DNA from 2 places in the Brevibacillus sp. GCM10020057 genome. Region 2 is predicted to be linked to the other one. Evidence: predicted binding sites of a transcription regulator. Region 2 holds the regulator's gene; the other holds the start of a gene.
The links. The regulator Rex, encoded in region 2, represses fermentation and respiration genes when NADH is low (regulators of the CRP and FNR family bind a similar motif). The targets are predictions, from matches to a motif close to TTGTGAAATATTTCACAA.

Region 1 (3,413 bases), on a different contig from region 2:
ACCATCCGCCGGGGAAACCGAGCGATCTGGATCAGTTTGGCGCCGAAACCAAGGGCAAGAAGATGGCGCAATCCCCGAACATCGTAGAGGACCCGAGCGGAAACCGCTAGGCGGCGGATGAACACAAAAAACCCGGGATGGATGATTCCCGGGTTTTGCCATGCAAGCAGGATTTTCTTATGCTGCTGATTAGTAAGCCAAAGAAGAGAGACCGTTGATGTGGGACAGGTAACGGATGTTACTTGCTTCTTTCATCAGGGATGCAGGCAGACCTTTCAGCTTGATTTGGCTTTCGCCGATGGTACCGATCGCGTCTTTGCGGCCCAGGCTGCCCAGCGTACCGGAGAAGACAGGTACGAAGGTCTCCATTTTGGAACCGTTGAAGTGTGCGAACAGGTTGTAGCCCACTACTTCGCCCATTTGCCATGCGAGTTGGGCAGTCGGCGGGTACGGACGACCTTCTGGCCCCATCACGACAGCGCTGTCCCCTGCCAGGAACACTTCCGGATGCGAAGTGGACTGCAGGTACTCGGTCACGGTAGCGCGTCCGCGGTTCACTTCAATGCCGGATTCCGCAACGACGTGGTTGCCTTGAACGCCGCCAGTCCAGACCATGGTTCTGGTTTCGATCGTGCTGCCGTCTTTCAGGAACACGGTTGTTTCTTTCATTTCCGTTACAGGTACCCCTGTCAGGAAAGTAACACCGCGTTTTTCCAGGCTTGTTTTTGCACGCTCGACAAGGTCAGGCGCAAAACCAGCCAGAATGGAAGGACCTGCTTCCACGCAGTACATGGACACATCTGCAAAGTCTACGCCATGCTTGCGGCACAGCTCTGGCAGCATGTCCGCAAATTCGCCGACCAACTCGATGCCGGTCAAACCGCCACCGCCGACAACAAAGGTTGCGTCTGCCTTGTCCTTGCTTTGCTTGTACGCTGCGATGCGGCCTTCGATATGCTCGCGCAGACGGTTTGCTTCCTCGACGGATTTCAGCGTGAAGCTGTACTCTTGCAAGCCAGGGATTCCGAAGAACGCGGTCTCGCTGCCCAGTGCAATGACCAATGCATCGTACTTGATGGACTCGCCGCTCGCCAAGGTGACACGCTGCGAATCCAGCCCGATTTTTTCGACGGTGTCGATCACGAGGTCGATGTTTTTGCCGCGCAGCAGACGTTCCAGCGGCAGCGCCACGTTTTGCTCAGACAGATTGCCTACTGCCAGGCGGTGCAGCTCGGTGATGATTTGGTGAGTGGGGAAACGGTTTACAACCGTGATCGTCGCTTCTTCAGCCGTCATGTATTTGCGTGCAGTCAAAGCGCTCAAGAGTCCGCCATAACCGCCGCCCAAGATCAAAATATGCTTCGCCATGCTTGGTCCTCCGTCCTTTTCTTCGTTCGTCAGGTGATTAGCGTTTTTGTTGTTCGCGCTCTGCCAATACTTCCAGGAATGCTTGCGTGAAACGCAACGTTTTTTGCACTTGCGGATCTTTCAGCATTTTGAGGATGCCGAACAAGCCGATGGTCGATGTCTCCACATGCGAACGGTCGCTTGCTTCGATTGCAGCTTGCGCGATGCCTTTGGCTTTGTCCTGGATCGGTTTTACGAACTCCTCCATGCCGCCTTTCAGATCCTGGATCAGGACCTTGTCGTTCGCAACGGTCTGCACCAGGTCATACGCCTTGGTCAGGATCGTGGTCATTTCTGCCAGCTTGGGCAGGTTTGCCACCAGTACGTTGAGCGACTCCTGGATTTCCGGTTTCATCAACTGATCGAGTACGTCCGTTTGTTCCGGCGCCAATGCCGCTGTGCTTGCTACTTCAGCTTGTTGCATAGTTGTTTGTGACATAGGAAAACGTCCTCCTTTGCTTTGGGATAGAGGCCTGATTTTCTCGTTGCCTGCTCATCTGAGTGACGGCCAGTTTTCACCCTGTATCCGATAGTCTTACCTTTTTGTTATATTTTTCACAAAGTGCAGTATGCAAACGGATGGAAATATCAACGTGCAAACTTTCACAAGTTGATACAGCAGGATTGTCGCTCTGAAGGCTTGCTGCAATGAAACAGGCACGATTTAGAACTCTATGCCTATACTATATACTTTCTGGAGACGAACATCAAAGAAAAAAAACCGCTTCTTCAGGAAGAAGCGGCGGACAGTTTATGATAATAATCTTTGATGATCTGATGATGCTTCTCGTGAATATCTGTAAAAATCAGTTCAATGACGGTCTCGTTGTCCTGAAACAACTTTTCGACCACTTTGGCCATGCCGACAATCTCTGTGCGCGACTGCGGCAAAGTAAAGGACAGATGGAGGAAGTCTCCCTTGGACACATAACCGTTGGTGCTTACCACCAGCCTGTACGGAGAGAATTTGAGCAGCGTGGCAACGCCGCTTTCTTCGATCGGCCTTGCTCCCATCAACTTGTACGGAACCTTCACTTGTGAGTCCAACTCGATGAGGCCGTTTTTTCCTTTGCCGATCACGCTCTCCACGCCCACTGCGATCGGGATCAGGGCCAGCAGCTTGACTGGCCACATCGTCTGTTCCTGCACCACTTCCAGGTCGATGGTGTTGATCGCAGCGTCCGTCTCCCACCGCATCCGTACGGTCGATCCGACCAAATCTGACCTGGCTTCATACTTCAGCTCCGTCGAGACAATGAGATAGCCGCCCTTGACGTGTTCCACCATGACTTGCAGGGGTGTCTTTACATGCTTGGAAATCATCATCTGCAAAACGGCACCGCGCTGGAGCTGCTTGTCTGACAGAAAAGGGGAAAGAGATGGAACATCCGTCATAGTCTGCCTCCCTTACTCCACGAATTCAAACTCGAGCCCGCCGATGCGGACGGTGTCTCCGTCGCGGGCACCATGCCTGCGAAGCGCATCGTCCACGCCCATGCTGCGCATGATTTTGGCAAAGCGCTGTGCTGCGTCGTAGCTGTTCAGATTGGTCATCCGCACCAGCTTTTCGATCTTCTCGCCGCTGACGACGTATACTTCGTTGTCGCGGGAAACCTCGAATGGTTCCGGCTCTTTCTCCGCCTTGAACACGACCCTCTCTTCTGCTTCAGCCACTTCTTCTACAGCCGGCTTGTCCGGCAGCGTAGCGAGCAGGTCGCTGATGGCATACATCAACTCCTGTACGCCCTGTCTGGTCGCGGCGGAAATTTCGTACACCGTCACGTCCGGGACTTTTTCCTTGAAGCGCTTCAGATTTTCCTGCGCCTCAGGAACGTCCATCTTGTTGGCGACGACGATCTGCGGACGGCTTTCCAGCTTCATGTTGTACAGGACAAGCTCGCGGTTGATCTGCAGGTAGTCTTCATACGGGTCGCGGCCGTCCACGCCCGCCATGTCGATCACGTGCACGATCACGCGCGTCCGTTCGACGTGGCGCAAAAACTGGT
Region 2 (3,413 bases):
CTTCTTTTTGCTGGAGCAAGATCCTGAATATGTGTACTGGATGGAAGTCGAGTCGCGGCTGGCGCGCAAGCAGGTGCATCTCTCCGCTGCGTTGCTGAAGGTCTCCGATTCGCTCTCTGAGCCGCTTTTTGCCCAAAAGCGGAGCCTGATTCTCACCTCGGCGACGTTGACGGTGAAAAACAGCTTCTCGTACATGCTGGGCCGCTTTGGACTGGACCTGTTGCCGGAAGGGAGGGTCCGCACGTTGTCGCTGCCTTCCCCGTTTGATTACGAGAACCAGGGGCTGCTTTTGATCCCGTCTGATTTCCCTGCGCCGGGCAAGGAAAACGATGGGACTTATCTTGATGCTGTCGTCCAAGGCTGTCTCGATGTCGTTCAGGCTTCCGGCGGCCGGACGCTGATCCTGTTCACGTCCCATTCGATGCTGCGGCTCGTTTATCAGGCGATGAAGGAACGGCTGGCAGGTTCCCCGGATTCGTACACGCTGCTGGGACACGGCATCGACAGCAACAACCGCAGCAAGCTGGTGGGACTGTTCCAGTCGATTGAGCGCAGCGTGCTGCTCGGGACCAGCAGCTTTTGGGAAGGCGTGGACATTCCGGGGGATGCCTTGAGCAGTCTGGTCATTGTCCGTCTGCCGTTTACTCCGCCCAATCATCCGGTCTATCAAGGACGCGCCGAGATGCTAAAGGCAGAAGGAAAAAATGCGTTCATGTCAATGGCTTTGCCGCAGGCGGTCATTTTGTTCAAGCAAGGTGTCGGAAGATTGATTCGCCACCATCTGGATCGGGGTGTCGTTGTCGTATTTGACACGCGGGTCGTGGAGTCCAGATACGGCCGCGCCTTTCTGCAATCTTTGCCGCCGTATACGATCGAGAGCGGTCCGTGGCCGACGCTGCGCGAGAAGATCGCTCCATTCCTCGGTATGTCCCCCCTGTCTGGCTCATAATAATGAAGCAATAGTCTCCCAGGGATTTAGGTGATAAAATAGATGGGATGGAAAACGACATGGCGCTGGCTGTTGCTTGGTTTTACTGCGGCCTTCCTGTTTACCTGCACGCTTGCAGGACAGTCCCAAAGTGCCATCAAGGTGGAAGATCCGTATGCCAGCGACAACGAGCAAGACTTTGTCGGTCTGGTGCTTACTTTCTTTGCGCTGCCTCACGGGGAAAGCACCCTCGTCCGGTTTCCAGGGGGCCAGACAATGCTGATCGATACGGGCAGTGAGGAAGACTGGTCTGTTTTGGCGGAACGATTGGCAGAGCGGAAGCTGACGCGGCTGGACTATCTGGTCGTGACGAACGACCAGCCGGAGCACACCGGAGGATACGCGTCGTTGGCCAAAACGATTCCGGTGGACACCGTCATTTTGCCTAAACTGATTGAACAAACCATCTTCAAGGCTCTGCCGATTGAAGCCTCCCAAAAACGGATGACGGCTGTCGCTGGCCAGGAAATCAGGCTGGAGGATGGCGTCACGATGCAAGTGCTGCTTCCCGAGGAGCCGTTGTTTTTGTCGCCGCAGAACAATTCGCTCGTCTTTCGTCTGCAGCATGGTCGCTTGCGCTATTTGTTCGCAAGCGGAATCAACGAAGAGGCGGAAGAGCGGCTGCTGGAGCGGCATCCGGAGCTGCTCGCAGCGGAAGTGCTGAAAGTAGGGGGACAAGGCAGCAACCAAGGTTCGTCCCAGCCCTTTCTCACCAAGGTGGACCCCCAGGTGGCCATCATCCAGACGGGCAAGTCGCGCGAGAGCATGAAGGAAAGCCGTACGGAAGTGCTGGAGCGGCTCGGCGAATCGTGGGCCGAGACGTATATGACCGACCGCGACGGGACGATTACGATCTTGTCGAACGGGAAGGACTACCGCATCCTGAAGCAAAAGAAATGAAGAGGGGTGGCCGAACGTGGCCAAACAAGAGAAGATTTCAGAGGCGGTTGTCCGTCGTCTGCCGATCTATCTGCGCTACCTGAGTTATTTGCAGCAAGTGGGCGTGGCAACCGTTTCCTCCCAGCAAATGGGCAAGAATCTGGACGTCAATCCTGCGCAAATCCGAAAAGATCTCGCCACGTTCGGAGATTTTGGCAAAAAGGGGATTGGCTACGAAGTCAATTATCTGATAGAGAAAATACGCCAGATTCTGAAATTGACCGATGAAATTCGGGTTGTGCTGGTAGGCGCGGGGCATCTGGGCCATGCCATCAGCAATTATAACGCTTATTTGAAGGATAACATGCGGATTGCGGCCATTTTTGACTGCGATCCCGAGAAGCTGGGAAAAAAGGTGGCAGGACTGACGATCCAGCCACTGGAAGAGCTCGCGGAGACGATCGCGGCTCTGAATATCAAACTGGCGATTATCACTGTCCCTGCATCCGCAGCGCAGTCCGTATGCGATCAGTTGACCGAAGCGGGGATCAAAGGGATCTTGAACTTTGCGCCTACCACAATTCGCTCTGCCAAGGACGTGCGTATCCACTATGCGGACGTCACGTCCAACCTGCAGAGCCTGGCTTATTATTTATCGTAAAAAGGACGGAGTGTATTCATGAAAAAGACGATCCTCATCCACGCAACCGTAATCACTGCAAACGACCAGAACGAAGTCATCCACGATGGGGCAGTAGCCTTTGAAGGGGACAAGATCACCTACGTCGGACCAACGCCGGAAGACCTCACAGATGCCGGCTACGATGAAGTCATCGACCAAAGAGGCGACTATATTCTGCCGGGTTTCATCAATACTCACGGACATGCCGGCATGTCGCTCCTGCGCGGCTATGCCGACGATTTGCCGCTGCAACAGTGGCTGGAAGACAAAATGTGGCCGCTGGAAGCGCAGTTCACCGGCAACCACGTAAAATGGGGCACGCAGCTGTCGCTGATCGAAATGATCCGTACAGGTACTACGACGTTCGTCGATATGTACGACCACATGGACGAGGTAGCCAAAGCGGTTGAGGCAGCAGGGATGCGCGCCCGTCTCTGCCGGGGAATGATCGGGCTGTGCTCGGAAGAAGAGCGCCAGGTGAAGCTCGCGGATGCTACGGCATTTGCGAAGGAATGGCACAATCAGGCAGACGGACGCATTACCGTCATGATGGCGCCGCACGCTCCTTATACGTGCGACCCGCGCTTTATTACGCAAATCATCGAAAAAGCAGACGAGCTGTCGCTGCCGCTGCACATCCACATGTCGGAAACGGCCTGGGAAGTGGGGCAAAACGAAAAGGATTACGGGCTTCGTCCGGTCGCCCATCTGGAGAAGCTGGGCATGTTTGCCCGTCCGACGCTCGTGGCTCACGCTGTCCATTTGACGGATGAAGAGATTGACATCTTGGCAAAATACCAAGTGAGAGTTTCACATAACGTAGTGAGCAACCTGAAGCTGGCGAGCGGCGTGGCACCGGTACCG

Region 1: the regulator Rex is predicted to act here: its motif matches at 1,951-1,968, upstream of ACFSO0_RS07770 (helical membrane plugin domain-containing protein).

What each region holds. Positions count from the first base shown of each region.
Region 1 is NZ_JBHUJW010000023.1:171,102-174,514, forward strand. It holds gene ACFSO0_RS07760 (hypothetical protein) at 1-110, shown strand, start outside; gene ACFSO0_RS07765 (NAD(P)/FAD-dependent oxidoreductase) at 190-1,368, opposite strand; gene ACFSO0_RS07770 (helical membrane plugin domain-containing protein) at 1,406-1,846, opposite strand; gene ACFSO0_RS07775 (PilZ domain-containing protein) at 2,137-2,802, opposite strand; gene obgE (GTPase ObgE) at 2,815-3,413, opposite strand, start outside.
Region 2 is NZ_JBHUJW010000043.1:796,193-799,605, reverse strand. It holds gene dinG (ATP-dependent DNA helicase DinG) at 1-949, shown strand, start outside; gene ACFSO0_RS17535 (ComEC/Rec2 family competence protein) at 992-1,888, shown strand; gene ACFSO0_RS17530 (redox-sensing transcriptional repressor Rex) at 1,905-2,528, shown strand; gene ACFSO0_RS17525 (amidohydrolase) at 2,547-3,413, shown strand, end outside.